DNA from 2 places in the Kitasatospora sp. NPDC022856 genome. Region 2 is predicted to be linked to the other one. Evidence: predicted binding sites of a transcription regulator. Region 2 holds the regulator's gene; the other holds the start of a gene.

Region 1 (7,885 bases), on a different contig from region 2:
TTGTTCCGTCGTGGACTGTGCCGGGTCCGCCGTCCCGTAGCGCCTGCGGAGTCGGAGGACAGGTGTGGACTGCCCACCGCTCCCGCACACTTCGCAGCGTACGGACACCCGGTGCTTCCCGGCAGGTGGACCGGATGTTTCCGGCCCGTGGGCCGGCCGTCCGGCCGCCCGTCGGACCCACTCGGAAGTGGGCACGGGCCAGTACCTTACCCGCCGATTTTTCACTGCGTAACGGTACGTATGCACTCCAGTTGACGACAAGCCGCCGGTCAGAGCCGCTACTCGTGCGTAGACGGAGTGCAGGTCTGTACCAATCGTGGAGTCGCGCGCCACATGATGTTCACGGGGTATTCCCAGCTGGCTCCCAGGACCCCGAAGTACCGTGGTCACGACAAGTCGCACAGGCGGGATTTCCGGCGCGCGCCGGTACGTTGAGCACCGGACGGGGGCCGGAGGCTGCGGGTCTGGAGCGGAGGCGGCATGGCGGAGCTGCGGAGGAGCGCTGTGGTGGGCGGGCCGCGTCCGGGGCCGCCGTACGGGATGCTCCGGTTCGGCCTGCGGACCGGCCTGGCCGCCTGGGTGCTCGCCCGGGTGCCGACGCCCCGGCGCAACCCCTTCGCGCTCGGCTACCTCGCCGTGGTCGTGGCCACCACCACCTTCGCCGGGCTGGCCGACCCGGGCCTCGTGCTCCGGCTGCAGGAGGCCTCCAGCTCGGACGGGCACAACCTGGTCCACCACCCGCTGCGCGCCCTGCTGTTCAGCGGCTTCTGGGTGGCCGGGACGATCTGGATGCCCTACCTCTGGGCCTTCGCCTTCACCGTCGCGCCGCTGGAGCGCCGGGTGGGCGCCGTCCGGGCCGCGGCGGTCTTCGGGATCGGGCACGTCACGGCGACGGTGCTCTCCCAGTCGGTGGTGATCACCGCCGTGGCGACCGGCCGGATGGAGCCCCGCGCGCTGGACTGCCTGGACATCGGGGTCAGCTACGGCGTGCTGGTCAGTCTCGGTGCGCTGGCCGGGCTGCTGCCGCCGCGCGGGCGGCTGCTCGCGCTCGGCGGCGCCGCCGTCCTGGTCGCCGAGCAGATCGCCGGCGACCGGGACCTGGTGACCGGGGTCGGCCACCCGGTGGCGCTGCTGACCGGGGTCGTGCTCTGGCGCTGGCTGCGGAACGGGCCCGGCCCCCGGTGGCGGCGCCCGGAGGCGGCGGCCGTCGGCGCCACGGGCCCGGCGCAGGCCCAGGGGGCGACCGCCCTGCTGGACCGCGCGTGACTCCCGGGTGCTCCCGGGGGGCGGTGCGCGCCCCCATGAGGCGTTTTTGACACCCCTTCCCGGACCCCTTCTTGTTCGCTCCCGGCGAACAGGGCGGGGGGAACATTCCATGGCCGCGAAACCTTAGTCAGGTCAACTCAACTTCGCTGACTGGGGAGAGATCATGGCATCGACGTCCACTCCGCTCACCCTGCCCGTACTGCCGCTCGACGACGAGGTCGTGCTCCCGGGCATGGTCGTCCCGCTGGACCTCAAGGACACCGAGGTGCGTGCCGCGGTCGAGGCCGCGCGGGCCGCGGCCGCCGGCGCCGGGAAGCCCCAGGTGCTGCTGGTGCCGCGGGTGGACGGCTCGTACGCGGCGGTCGGCACCCTCGCCACCGTCGAGCAGGTCGGGCGGCTGGCCGACGGGGAGCCGGCCGCGCTGGTCCGCGCCGTGCGCCGGGTCCGGATCGGCGTCGGCACCACCGGGCCCGGCGCCGCGCTCTGGGTGGAGACCACGCCGTTCCGGGAGTCCTCGGAGGGCACGCCGGTGGCCGGCCGCGCCGCCGAGCTGGTCCGGGAGTACAAGGCGCTCTCCACCCAGTGGCTGCGCAAGCGCGGCGCCTGGCAGATCGTCGACCGGGTGGCCCAGATCGAGGGCGTCGGCGAGCTGGCCGACAACATCGGCTACGCGTCCTTCGTCACCGCGGAGCAGAAGCTCAAGGTGCTGCTGGAGGCCGACCAGGTGGCCCGCCTGGAGTACGCCCTCACCCTGCTGCGCGACCACCTCGCCGAGGAGGAGGTCAACGACACCATCCGCAAGGACGTCGAGGAGGGCGTGGCCAAGCAGCAGAAGGAGTTCCTGCTCCGCCGCCAGCTGGAGGCCGTCCGCAAGGAGCTGGCCGAGCTGAACGGCGACCCGGCCGACGAGGAGGGCGACTACCGCGCCCGGGTCGAGGCCGCCGACCTGCCCGGGAAGGTCCGCGAGGCCGCGCTGAAGGAGGTCGACAAGCTGGAGCGGGCGTCCGACCAGTCGCCCGAGGGCTCCTGGATCCGCACCTGGCTGGACACCGTCCTGGAGCTGCCCTGGAACGAGCGCACCGAGGACGCCTACGACATCGCCGGCGCCCGCGCCGTGCTGGACGCGGACCACTCCGGCCTCGGGGACGTCAAGGACCGGATCGTCGAGTACCTGGCCGTCCGCAAGCGCCGGGCCGACCAGGGGCTCGGCCTGGTCGGCGGCCGCCGCGGCGGTGCGGTGCTGGCCCTGGTCGGCCCGCCCGGCGTCGGCAAGACCTCGCTGGGCGAGTCGGTGGCCAGGGCGATGGGCCGCACCTTCGTCCGGGTGGCGCTCGGCGGCGTCCGGGACGAGGCGGAGATCCGCGGCCACCGGCGCACCTACGTCGGCGCGCTGCCCGGCCGCCTGGTGCGCGCCATCAAGGAGGCCGGTTCGATGAACCCGGTCGTCCTGCTCGACGAGATCGACAAGGTCGGCTCCGACTACCGGGGGGACCCGGCGGCCGCCCTGCTGGAGGTGCTGGACCCGGCGCAGAACCACACCTTCCGGGACCACTACCTGGAGGTCGAGCTGGACCTCTCGGACGTGGTCTTCCTCGCCACCGCCAACGTGCTGGAGGCCATCCCGGAGGCGCTGCTCGACCGGATGGAGCTGGTCCGGCTGGACGGCTACACCGAGGACGAGAAGGTCGTCATCGCCCGGGACCACCTGCTCCCGCGCCAGCTGGAGAAGGCCGGGCTGACGAGCGAGGAGGTCTCCGTCGAGGAGGAGGCGCTGCGCAAGCTCGCCGGGGAGTACACCCGCGAGGCCGGCGTCCGCACCCTCGAACGCTCGATCGCCCGGGTGCTGCGCAAGATCGCCGCGCAGTCCGAGCTGGGCGAGCGCGAGCTGCCCGCCGCGATCGGCGCGGGCGAGCTGCGCGCGCTGATCGGCCGGCCGCACCACGTCCCGGAGGCGGCCCAGGAGCCCGCCGAGCGGCGGACCGCCGTACCGGGTGTGGCGACCGGCCTGGCGGTGACGGGCGCCGGCGGTGACGTCCTGTACATCGAGGCCTCGCTGGCGGACGCCGAGACGGGCGGCACCGGGCTCACCCTCACCGGGCAGCTGGGCGACGTGATGAAGGAGTCCGCGCACATCGCGCTCTCCTACCTGCGCTCGCGCGGCGCCGAGCTGGAGCTGCCGGTCACCTCGCTGCGCGACCGCGGCGTGCACCTGCACGTCCCCGCCGGGGCCGTCCCCAAGGACGGGCCGAGCGCCGGCATCACCATGACCACCGCCCTGGCGTCGCTGCTCTCCGGCCGCCGGGTGCGCACGGACGTGGCGATGACGGGTGAGGTGTCGCTGACCGGGCGGGTGCTGCCGATCGGCGGGGTGAAGCAGAAGCTGCTCGCCGCCGACCGGGCCGGGGTCGGCACGGTGATCATCCCCAAGCGCAACGAGGCCGACCTGGACGACGTCCCGGCCGAGGTGCTGGAGCGGCTCACCGTCCACCCGGTGGCGGACGTGCGGGAGGTGCTGGAGCTGGCCCTGGAGCCGGCCGAGGTGCTGGTCGCCGCCTGACGGCGGGACGGGAACGGGCGGCGGCCCGGCGGAGCGCGCTGCTCCCGCCGGGCCGCCTTCCCGCCGATTCCGTCGGAGGGAGCGTCGGCGGGCCCCGTGCGAAACTGCGAAGATGCCGTCCCCCACTCAGCGCGCCCTGGCCAAGGTGCCGGCGGGGCTGCGCCCGTTCCTGGTCAGGCACCGCAGGCTGGTGAAGGTCCTGCTGGTCGGGGGGACGTGCTTCGTTCTGACAACAGTGATCAACTTCTCACTGAAGTTCACCCTTTTGGAGCACAAACCGGTGGTGGCGCTCACCATCGCGACCGTGGTGGCCACCACCGTCTCCTACGTGCTCAACCGCCGGTGGTCCTTCCGGGCCCGCGGCCACCGGCGTGAGGTGCTGCTGTTCCTGCTCGTCAGCGTGGTGGCGATCGGCGTCAACGACCTCCCGCTGATCGTCTCGCGCTACGTCCTGGACCTGCGCGAGCCGCAGGTGACGCCCTTCACCCAGGAGGTGGCCGACTTCCTGAGCGGCATGGTCCTCGGCACCTTCGTCGCGATGCTCTTCCGCTTCTGGGCGATGCAGCGCTGGGTCTTCACGCGCTTCCCCGAGCCCGTCGCCCCCCGCGTGGAGCAGCCGCAGCGGATCCCGTAGCGGCCCGGCGCGGCGGGGCGCCGGAGCGGCCGATCCGGCGCCCCAGGGCCCGGCGGGAGCGCCCGGCCGAACGCGGTTACGCTGCAGACACCGGTCCGAACTGCGGGACCCGCCCACCGGCGGGGCGGGCGGAAGCTGAGCGGGGTGAGCGCGATGCGCGAGACGGACGGCCTCCGGGCCGGGCCGGCCAGCCAGCAGGGCATGCGGCGGGCCAATCTGGCGCTGGTGCTCGGCGTGATCGCGCGGGCCCCGCGCTCGCGCGCGGAGGTCGCCGCGGAGAGCGGGCTGACGAGGGCGGCGGTGTCCTCGCTCGCCGAGGAGCTGATCGCGGCCCGGCTGGTGGTCGAGGAGGGTCCGGCGGCGCCCAGCGGCAAGGTCGGCCGGCCCGGGACGGCCCTGGGGCTCAACCCCGAGGGACCGGCGGGTCTGGGCGCCGAGATCGGGGTCGAGCACCTCGGCGCCTGCGTGGTCGACCTGCGCGGCGAGGTCCGCGCCTGGCACCGTCAGGAGATCCGCAACCGGGACCGGCGGCCCGCCGCCGTGATGGCCGACCTGGCCGAACTGCTGCGCCGGGCGGTCGTCGACGCGGGGCTGCGCCCGGCCGGGCTGATGCTCGCGGTGCCCGGCCTGGTCGGCGACGGCGACGGGGTGCTCCAGCGCGCCGCCAACCTGGGCTGGCAGGACGTGCCGCTGGCCGCCGAGCTGCGGCCGGCGCTGCGCGCGGCCGGCGCGCAGGGCCTGGCCGAGCTGCCGGTCGAGGCCGAGAACGAGGCCAACCTGGGCGGGCTCGCCGAGCTCTGGCTGGGCGGCGCCCCGGATCACTTCCTGCACGTCTCGGCCGAGGCCGGGGTCGGCTCGGCGATCGTGGTCGGCGGCCGGCTGATGCGTGGGGCGCACGGCTACGCCGGAGAGCTGGGGCACGTGCCGGTCCACCCGGACGGACCGCGCTGCGCCTGCGGGGCGCACGGCTGCCTGGAGCAGTACGCGGGGGAGGCGGCGGTGCTGCGGGCGGCGGGGCTGGAGGGGATCCGGGGCGACTGGGTCGCCCTGCTCGCCGAGCGGGCCGGGGCCGGGGACGAGGAGGTCCGCGGGGCGCTGGACGGGGCCGGGTCGGCCCTGGGGATCGCCTCGGCCGGGGCGGTCAACCTGCTCGACCCGGCCGAGGTGGTGCTGGGCGGCGGCTACGCCCGGCTGGCGCCCTGGCTGCTGCCGGGGATGCGGGCCGAGCTGGCGGCCCGGGTGACCGTCCGCCCCTGGACGGAGGAGCGGCTGGCGGTTTCCCGGCTGGGCCGGCGCGGGCCGCTGCTGGGGGCGGCGGTCGGCGTGGTCCGGGCGATCGTCGCGGACCCGGGCCGGCTCGACGGGTAGGGGCGGTGTCGGGCCGGCCCGGGCGGTGCGGTGGGGCTACCCGGCGGGCAGCTCGCGGCCCCCGCGCGGCCGGCGCAGCACGGCGGCGAAGGTGACGGCGACGCCGACCAGTGCCCAGACCAGCAGCACGAGCAGCGGCATGGTGAGGTTGGTCGCGCCGAAGTAGGCGATCGAGCGGGCCGCGTCGGTGCCGGCGCCGTTCGGGATCCAGGCGCCGATGGCCCGCCAGAACGGGGGCACCATCGGTGGCGGGAAGACCCCTCCCGCGCTGGGGTTGCCGAGCACCACGAAGATCAGTACCGCGACGCCGATCCCGATGATGTCGAAGAGGCACTGCAGCGCCATGGTGAACGCGCCGACCGTGAACACCACCAGGGCGCCCAGCGCGGCGAGCCCCCAGGACGAGCCGGGCAGGGCGTTCAGCGCCGGTCCGACGATCACCGCCCCGCCGATGCCGGCCGCGATCGAGTACAGCGCGAGGGCGGCGAGCCGGATGGCCGCCCGGTAGGCGTTGGCGGGTTTCGCCCCGGCGCTGACGCCGAGGATCGAGGCGACCAGGTAGCCGCCGACGCACCAGCCGATCACCAGGTAGAAGGAGGACAGGCCGTTGGTGTCGCCCTTGGCCAGCGGGATGGTGTCGACGGTGCGCACCGTCCGGCCCTGGGTCTGGTCCACCGCGGTGACGATGGTCTGGGCGGCCCGGGCGGCGGCCGGGCCGCGGGCGTTGGCGACCAGCAGGGTGTCCTCGGTGCCGGCCGGGTCCACCACCAGCGCGGCGTAGAGCTTCTGGTCCTTGATCCGGGCGGTGGCGGTCTCCGCGTCGGGCGCGGTGGAGGCCCGTACCGCGTTGTCGGGCACCCCCTCCAGCGCCTCGACCAGCTTGGGGGAGACCTGCGGCGGCGCGACCACCGCGATCGAGAGCTCGTGCGGGGTGGGGCTGTGCAGCGCCCCGACGTACGAGGTGATGAAGCCGAGCTGGAGGAGGAGGACGGCGATCACCAGCAGCGCCGCGCGCGGGGTGACCGCCCCCTTCAGTTCGGCGACGAGTCCTGGCCTCGGTCCCTGCCCTGGGGTGGTCATCCACATCTCCTTGCGTATCGGGAAAAACGGATACTTCATACCATCAAGTAGTTGGCTTTCCCGATTTCCCGCGCCGTATGTGGGGGCACTGTGCTGCGGGATACTTGCGCGGTGAGTGCGGCGAATGACGAGGAACCCCTGCTGGCGGTGGAGCGCGAGGTCGCGCTGATGTTCCGCCGGGGCCGGGCCCGGGTGGCGGAACTCTCCCGCCGGGTGCACCCCAGCCTGGAGGGGGCGGCGTACAGCATGCTCGGCTACATCGAGCAGGCCGGGCGGGTGCGGGTGACCGACGTCGGCGTGCACTTCGCGGTGGGCAAGGCCACGGTGAGCCGGCAGATCCGGGCGCTGGAGGAGCTGGGCCTGGTGACCCGGGAGGCGGATCCGCTGGACCGCCGGTCCGCGCTGGTCTCGCTCACCGACGACGGCCGGCGGCGCTACCTGGGCGCGCGGGACGCCCGGATCGAGCGGGTGCGCGAGCTGATGGCCAACTGGTCCGAGGAGGACGTGATCCGCTTCGCCGGGCTGCTGCACCGCTTCAACGACGTGGTCGGGGAGGCCGTCGGGACCTGAGGTCCGGCGGTCCGGCGCGGGTCGCGGGGCGGGACTTTACTTGGGCTTGAAGAAAGTTGCCTTAAGCAACCATTGATCCTATGGTTGCTTAAGGCAACGACTTTTCCGTCCCTCGTCGCCGCCTCCCGCTTCCGCCCCGCACCCGCCGAAGGACCCAGATGACCGTCACCACCCGAGCCGCGACCGGAGCCGCCACCGCCGACGACGACACACCCATGACCCACCGGCAGGTGCTGGAGGCCCTGTCCGGCCTGCTGCTCGGCCTCTTCGTGGCCGTGCTGTCGTCGACCGTCGTCTCCAACGCCCTGCCGCGCATCCTCACCGACCTGCACGGCGGCCAGTCCGCCTACACCTGGGTGATCACCGCCACCCTGCTCACCCTCACCGCCTCCACTCCGATCTGGGGCAAG
Region 2 (7,885 bases):
GAGATGCAGATCTTCAGCATCGCGAAGAGGTAGATCAGGTTCTCCAGCGTGCCGTGCGCCAGGCCCTTGAAGGCCAGCACCAGCGGGTAGGAGATCAGGTACTTCGCCTCGTACGAGCCGACGTTCTCCAGCGCGCCCTCCAGGCCGCGCAGGATCATGATGCAGAGGCCGATGCCGAGGATCGTGTACTCGACGTAGAAGGCCTGCCAGGCGATCGAGCCGGCGAACCGGGACTTGCGGCCGGACCGCGACGGCAGGCTGAGCAGCCGGATCACGATCAGGGTCGCGATGCCCAGCGTGGTCAGCGTGCCGACCAGCTCGGTGAAGAGCTCGTACGGCAGCCAGCCGCCGAGCACCGGCAGCACGAACTCGGCGTCGAACAGCTGGAAGAAGGCGGTCAGCAGGGTGAGGCCGAGGGTGAAGAAGCCCACCGCGACGAACCAGTGCGCGATGCCGACGACGCCCCAGCGGTTCATCCTGGTGTGGCCGACGAACTCGACCGCCACGGTCTTCACCCGCTGGGCGGGCACGCCGAATCTGGTGGGGTCGGACTGACCCGTCCGCACCACCCTGAAGATGTACATCGCCGCACGGGCGGCGAGCGCGGTGCCGATCACAAACGTGACCAGCGAGATGACGATCGCTGCTAGCTGCATCGGCTCTCCGTCTCCTGCGGCTTCCTGGTGAGAGTTTCTACGCGTGCGAGTGTACTCGTCGGTAACTTGCCGGGCCGACGGCCCGGACATTACCGCCCGTCAACACTCCTCCAGAAGATGCTCAAGGTATGGCGGCAGTCACGCGAGCCCGGCGCACCACGCCTTCCGGCGGGTCGGCGCGATTTTCAGCTCAGCAAAGTTGAGCCGCTGAGGCTCATAGCTGTTGACGCCCTCCGCCGAGTCGTGCATCCTTGAGCCTGTAAAGCTCAACTCTTCCGTGGAGGTACCAACGATGGCACGCGCGGTCGGCATCGACCTCGGTACGACGAACTCGGTCGTCAGCGTCCTTGAGGGTGGCGAACCCACCGTCATCACGAACGCCGAGGGTGCGCGGACCACGCCGTCCGTCGTGGCCTTCGCCAAGAACGGCGAGGTGCTGGTCGGCGAGGTCGCCAAGCGCCAGGCGGTCACCAACGTCGACCGGACCATCCGCTCGGTCAAGCGCCACATGGGCACCGGGTGGAAGATCAACCTGGACGGCAAGGACTTCAACCCCCAGCAGATCAGCGCCTTCGTGCTGCAGAAGCTGAAGCGGGACGCCGAGGCCTACCTGGGCGAGACGGTCACCGACGCCGTCATCACCGTCCCGGCCTACTTCTCCGACTCGGAGCGCCAGGCGACCAAGGAGGCCGGTGAGATCGCGGGCCTCAACGTCCTGCGCATCGTCAACGAGCCCACCGCGGCCGCCCTGGCCTACGGCCTGGACAAGGACGACCAGACCATTCTGGTCTTCGACCTCGGCGGCGGCACCTTCGACGTGTCCCTGCTGGAGATCGGCGACGGGGTCGTCGAGGTGAAGGCCACCAACGGTGACAACCACCTCGGTGGTGACGACTGGGACCAGAAGGTCGTCGACCACCTGGTCAAGGTCTTCCAGGCCGGCCACGGCGTGGACCTGTCCAAGGACAAGATGGCCCTCCAGCGTCTGCGCGAGGCCGCCGAGAAGGCCAAGATCGAGCTGTCCTCGTCCTCCGAGACCTCGATCAACCTGCCCTACATCACGGCCTCCGCCGAGGGCCCGCTGCACCTGGACGAGAAGCTCACCCGCGCCCAGTTCCAGCAGCTCACCTCCGACCTGCTGGAGCGCTGCAAGGTCCCGTTCCACAACGTCATCAAGGACGCCGGCATCGCGCTGTCCGAGATCGACCACGTGGTCCTGGTCGGCGGCTCGACCCGGATGCCCGCCGTCGCCGAGCTCGTCCGCGAGCTGACCGGCGGCAAGGACGCCAACAAGGGCGTCAACCCGGACGAGGTCGTCGCGATCGGCGCCGCGCTCCAGGCCGGTGTCCTCAAGGGCGAGGTCAAGGACGTCCTGCTGCTCGACGTCACCCCGCTGTCCCTCGGCATCGAGACCAAGGGCGGCATCATGACCAAGCTGATCGAGCGCAACACCACGATCCCGACCAAGCGCTCGGAGATCTTCACCACGGCCGAGGACAACCAGCCGTCCGTGCAGATCCAGGTCTACCAGGGCGAGCGCGAGATCGCCGCGTACAACAAGAAGCTCGGCATGTTCGAGCTGACCGGTCTCCCGCCGGCCCCCCGCGGCCTGCCCCAGATCGAGGTCACCTTCGACATCGACGCCAACGGCATCATGCACGTCGGCGCCAAGGACCTCGGCACCGGCAAGGAGCAGAAGATGACCGTCACCGGCGGCTCCGCGCTGCCGAAGGACGACATCGAGCGCATGATGCGCGAGGCCGAGCAGTACGCGGAGGAGGACCACAAGCGCCGCGAGTCGGTCGAGACCCGCAACCAGGCCGAGCAGCTCGTCTACTCGACCGAGAAGTTCATCGCGGACAACGCGGAGAAGCTCCCGGCCGACGTCAAGACCGAGGTCGAGACCGCCATCGGCGAGCTCAAGGAGACCCTGAAGGGCGAGGACATCGCGGCCATCCGCGAGGCCTCCGAGAAGGTCTCCACCACCGCCCAGAAGCTCGGCCAGGCGCTCTACGCCAACGCCGACGCCGCCGGCGCCGCACCGGCCGGTGACGCCGCCGGCGCCAAGGACGACGACGTCGTCGACGCCGAGATCGTGGACGACGAGAAGCCCAAGGGCGGTGCGGCATGACGGAGAAGCCGCAGGGTGCTGAGCCCGGCGACGACTCCGCCGCCGAGGAGGCCGTGATCGAGGCCGCCGAGGAGGCCGCGGCAGCCGGTGACACCACCGGTGCCGCGGGCGACGCCGCCGCCAAGCAGCTCGCCGAGCGGACCGCCGACCTCCAGCGCCTTCAGGCCGAGTACCAGAACTACCGCAAGCGGGTCGAGCGGGACCGTCTGACGGTCCGCGAGATCGCGGTCTCCAACATCCTGGAGTCCCTGATCCCGGTGCTGGACGACATCGGCCGGGCCCGCGAGCACGGCGAGGTGACGGGCGGCTTCAAGTCCGTCGCCGAGTCGCTGGAGACGGTCGTGGCCAAGCTGGGCCTCCAGCAGTTCGGCAAGGAGGGCGAGCCCTTCGACCCGACCATGCACGAGGCGCTGATGCACAGCTACTCCTCGGACGTCACCGAGGACACCTGCGTCCAGATCCTCCAGCCCGGCTACCGGATCGGCGAGCGGATCATCCGCCCGGCGATGGTGGCGGTCGCGGAGCCCCAGCCGGGCACCCAGACCACCTCCGCGCCGGACGCCGAGTCGGCGAAGTCCGCGGAGTCGGACAAGGCTGACGGTGGCGCGGACAGCTGACACCCCGTGCGCTGCGGAGTCGTACGCCGGCCAGTACGGCGGCCGGCTCCGCAGCGCCGTATCCGTTGACCCGGTTCCCCGCGGCGGGGAGTCCGGTGGATCCGTGGCCGGCGGGCCCACCCGCGCCGGATCCCTACCTGTTGACTCCGGGAGGTGGCGGCAGCCATGAGCGAGCGAGTGGAGAAGGACTACTACAAGGTCCTCGGCCTGCCCAAGGACGCCTCCGCCACCGAGATCAAGAAGACGTACCGCAAGCTGGCGCGCGAGTTCCACCCCGATGCGAACACGGGCGACGCCAAGGCCGAAGAGCGCTTCAAGGACATCTCCGAGGCCTATGACGTCCTGTCGGACGAGAAGCGCCGCAAGGAGTACGACGAGGCACGCACGCTCTTCGCCAACGGCGGCTTCCGCTCCGGCGGGCCCGGCGGGGGCAGCTACAGCTTCGACTTCGGCGACCTCTTCAGCGGCAGCCAGGGCGGCGGCGCCGGCGGCGGCGGGATCGGCGACGTCTTCGGCGGCCTGTTCAACCGCGGCGGCCGGCAGGCCCAGCCGCGGCGCGGCGCGGACGTCGAGACCGAGGTGACGCTCTCCTTCGAGGAGGCGGTGGACGGCGCGACCGTCCCGCTGCGGATGACCAGCCAGGCCGCCTGCCGCACCTGCAGCGGCACCGGCGCCAAGGCCGGCACCACCCCGCGGGTCTGCCCGACCTGCGTCGGCGCCGGCACCGTCAGCCGGGGCCAGGGCGCCTTCGCGCTGTCCGAGCCGTGCCGGGACTGCCGCGGCCGCGGCATGATCGTCGACGACCCGTGCGCCGACTGCCACGGCAGCGGCCGGGCCAGTTCGGCCCGCACCATGCAGGTCCGGATCCCGGCCGGCGTCCAGGACGCCCAGCGCATCCGGCTGAAGGGCAAGGGCGCCCAGGGCGAGCGCGGCGGCCAGTCCGGCGACCTCTACGTCACCGTGCACGTCGACGCGCACCCGGTCTTCGGGCGCAAGGCCGACAACCTGACGGTGACCGTGCCGGTGACCTTCCCCGAAGCCGCTCTGGGCGGCACCATCGAGGTACCGACGCTCAACGGCCCCTCGGTGAAGCTCAGGCTGCCCCCGGGCAGCGCCAACGGCCTCACCTTGCGGGCCCGCGGCAAGGGCGCCACCCGCAAGGACGGCACCCGGGGCGACCTCCTGGTCACCGTGGAGGTCGTGGTGCCCCAGCACGTCACCGGCGACGCGCTGACGGCCCTGGAGCAGTACCGCGAGGCCACCGCCTCCGACGACCCGCGAGCCGCCCTCTTCAAGGCGGCGAAGGGAGCGTGACGACCAGATGACCCCCGACAGCGGCCCGATCGGGCCCGGCATCGGCGAAGGCCTGCCCGGCGGCGCCCCGCGTGCCCGCCGTGCGGCACCGCCGCCGCACTACGTCCTCACCGAGGACACCCCGGTCTACGTGATCTCGGTCGCCGCCGAGCTCTCCGGCCTGCACCCGCAGACCCTGCGCCAGTACGACCGGCTCGGCCTGGTCTGTCCCGACCGCACCGCGGGCCGCGGCCGCCGCTACTCCAGCCGCGACATCCAGCAGCTGCGCGAGGTGCAGCGGCTGTCCCAGGACGAGGGCATCAACCTCGCCGGCATCAAGCGGATCATCGAGCTGGAGAACCAGGTCACCGCACTGCAGTCGCGGATCACCGAGCTGGTCGACTCGCTCGAAGGCGCCGCCTCCGCGCTCCAGCAGCGCGAGGCCGCCGTCCACGCCTCCTACCGGCGGGATCTCGTCCCCTACCAGCCGCCGAGCCAGTCCAGCGCGCTGGTCGTCTGGCGCCCCAAGCGGTAACCCCGCCACCACGGCACCCGCCGCCGGCTCCCTCCTGATCGGGGGGTGCCGGCGGCTCGGTCGTCTGTGAGAGAGTGCTGGACCGGAGCGTGCCCCTGGCAGGCAGAGCTGTCGGTGGCAGTCCTTACCGGCCGTGACCGCGACCTAGGATGCCTGGTACAACCGACTTTAGAACGTTGACTACTTGTCCGGTCGACGACAGGGAGCCGAAGATGAGTGGGCGAGAGCAGCCCGGTTCCGCAGGTGGCGGATCGCGAATACTGTCTGCCGACGCCCGCTCGCTCTATCTCAGGACCGTCCACGGCAACGGCCGGCTGACAATCGGCGCCGGCCCGGGCGAGACCGCCGCGCTCCGCGAGCTCATGGACCTCGGTCTGCTCATTCCGGACAGTGACGAACCCGGCTCGCTCATCGCGGTCGACCCGGCCCAGCTCTCCTTCAGCCTGAGCTCCGCCTGGCAGCGCCAGGCCCTCGACCTGCTGGCCCGCGCGGTCGCCCTGCCGGCCGATCTCAGCGAATTGGCCGACGCCTTTCACAGCCCCGACCAGTCGGGCGGCCCCATCGAATACGTCCAGGGCAAAGCGCTCATCAATCAGCGTCTCCAGCAATGCATGGCCACCGGGATGACCGAGGGCCTCGCCATGCAGCCGGGCGGCCCCCGCCCGCCCGAGCTGCTCGCCGCGGGAATGGAACGGGACCTCAAGAGCCTGCAGCAGGGCGCTTCGATGCGCACGATCTACAACGCGAGCACCCGATACCACCAGCCCACCCGCGAATACGTGTCCCGGCTGGCGAAGGAGGGTTATCAGTTTCGCACCCTGGACGAGCCCTATGCCCGCCTCATCATTGTCGACCGGCGGCTCGCGGTAATTCCGGTGGGCGATGACGACCTGGCCGCTTTCATCCACGATCCGGCGGTCATCAAATATCTCGTGGAAGAGGTATTCGAGCGGAACTGGGGCCGGGCGCTGGAGTTCGACGGCGACACCACCGTCCCGCAGCAGGTGGTCTCCCGGCTGCGCCAGACGATCATCGACCTGCTTCTTTCCGGTACGAACCATCGGGTCATCGCCCGCAGACTCGGCATCAGCGAGCGCACGCTGGCGCGACATATCGCCGAGATGCGGGAGGACTACAACGTCGATTCCCTGTTCCAGCTGGGCTACGTCCTCGGCCGGGCCGCGCAGCACCGGCCGGAGTGAGGGCCCCGAACGGCGGCGGGCGCCCGCGCCTGGAGCCTTTCGGCACTCGAACGTCCGCTATGACAGGGAGCGGTCAGCCCCAGTTCATGTCATTGGCGACGAGGTAAACGGCGGCCTTGGCGCGGGAATCCCCGGCACCTGCGTCCACCTGCGGCTGCGTACCGTTTGACAGGACGCAGACACCGGCCAAAGCTCCGGCCGCGATGGCAATCGGAAGCACGACCTTGCGCACAAGCCTGGACATACGGGACACCAGCCCACTCCCTTTCCGAAAGTTGCTCTAGCCGAACTAATAGCACTGGAGTCCACATGATGCCGCACGCCGAGTTGTGGTGTCACCTCCCCGTTGTCCCCCGGCGGCGTCATCTCCCTGCCAGGCAGCCAGATGACAGGGCAGAAACCTGGACGCGAGCGTGACCACTGATAGACGATCAGTTCGCCCCCGATGGTCCAGCACCAGGTCAAAAACCTGTTGCTGTACGGTCAATTCTTCCTCACCACAGGGCACTGGATCCACCTGAAGCAGCAACTACTCTCAACGCCTGCCGGCACCGTCCCCCAATCCGGTCGGCCTTCCCCCGGAGTCGACATGACCGAGCCCTACCTGCGTCACCACGACAGCCAGGCCCCCGAGGGCCGGCGTGCACGTGTGTTCCTGGCCGCGCCGCTGATGCGGTTGACCGGCCCGGCGGACAGCGTGGTGACCCTGGCCAGCCGGACGCGGCTGACGACACTTCGCACCACGCTCCTGCGCAGCGGTGCCGCCGTGTACAGCGCCCACCACAGTGACGCCTGGACGATCGCCGGCCGGGCCCCCGAGCCCCGGGTGCCGTCGGACTTCCGGGCGCTGCAGTCCGCCGACCTGGTCTTCGCCTACGTCGGTGCGCCGCTCTCCGCCGGCGTGAGCCTGGAGCTGGGCTGGGCGTCGGCGCTGCGCAAGCCGATCGTCCTGCTGGTGGACGAGGCGATCACGCACAACCCGCTGATCGCCACCATCGAGCAGGTCGCCCCGGTGCTGCCGCTGGTCTTCGACGACACCTGGTCGCAGGAGGCCCTCCACCACACCGTGGAGACCGCCCTCGACTGGGCCGGCATGGCGCTCTCGCTGCGCGAGGGTTTCTGGACCGCCCCCGGCGACCAGTTCAGCATCCCGCGCCAGCAGCCCCCGGTGGTCGGTCCGACCGGCTACTGGCCGACCGGCGCGGCGACCGGCTGATCCCGGCTCACCCATCGGACTCCCCCGGCCGGGCTCCCCGCATCTGCCAGCCGAGCTGGAAGAGCGTCTCCGCGTCGTAGAGCTCGCGCAGGCGCGAGATGTGACCGGCCACCGTCCGCTCGCTCAGCCCCAGCCGGCCGGCGATCGTCCGCTGCGTCAGCCCCTGCGACAGCAGCCGGCCGATCTGGTCGTGCACCGCCGGCTCGGTGGCGCCGGCGGCCAGCGCCGACCAGTT

What was found. Region 2 encodes HspR, which represses chaperone genes until heat shock. Its sites were predicted from a motif close to TTGAGNNNNNNNNNCTCAA; they were not measured.
Region 1: lon (endopeptidase La) is a predicted target of HspR. The motif match lies at 1,389-1,407, and genes of this name have one in related genera.

The regions. Positions count from the first base shown of each region.
Region 1 covers NZ_JBVHHE010000003.1:230,181-238,065, forward strand. Annotated here, with positions in the region: gene ACZ34W_RS05940 (rhomboid-like protein) at 481-1,266, shown strand; gene lon (endopeptidase La) at 1,430-3,823, shown strand; gene ACZ34W_RS05950 (GtrA family protein) at 3,936-4,457, shown strand; gene ACZ34W_RS05955 (ROK family protein) at 4,611-5,825, shown strand; gene ACZ34W_RS05960 (ABC transporter permease) at 5,862-6,905, opposite strand; gene ACZ34W_RS05965 (MarR family winged helix-turn-helix transcriptional regulator) at 7,017-7,475, shown strand; gene ACZ34W_RS05970 (MDR family MFS transporter) at 7,691-7,885, shown strand, end outside.
Region 2 covers NZ_JBVHHE010000002.1:111,439-119,323, forward strand. Annotated here, with positions in the region: gene ACZ34W_RS03495 ((Fe-S)-binding protein) at 1-656, opposite strand, end outside; gene dnaK (molecular chaperone DnaK) at 949-2,787, shown strand; gene grpE (nucleotide exchange factor GrpE) at 2,784-3,404, shown strand; gene dnaJ (molecular chaperone DnaJ) at 3,570-4,718, shown strand; gene ACZ34W_RS03515 (heat shock protein transcriptional repressor HspR) at 4,726-5,232, shown strand; gene ACZ34W_RS03520 (helix-turn-helix domain-containing protein) at 5,445-6,434, shown strand; gene ACZ34W_RS03525 (hypothetical protein) at 6,508-6,687, opposite strand; gene ACZ34W_RS03530 (hypothetical protein) at 7,024-7,650, shown strand; gene ACZ34W_RS03535 (helix-turn-helix transcriptional regulator) at 7,658-7,885, opposite strand, start outside.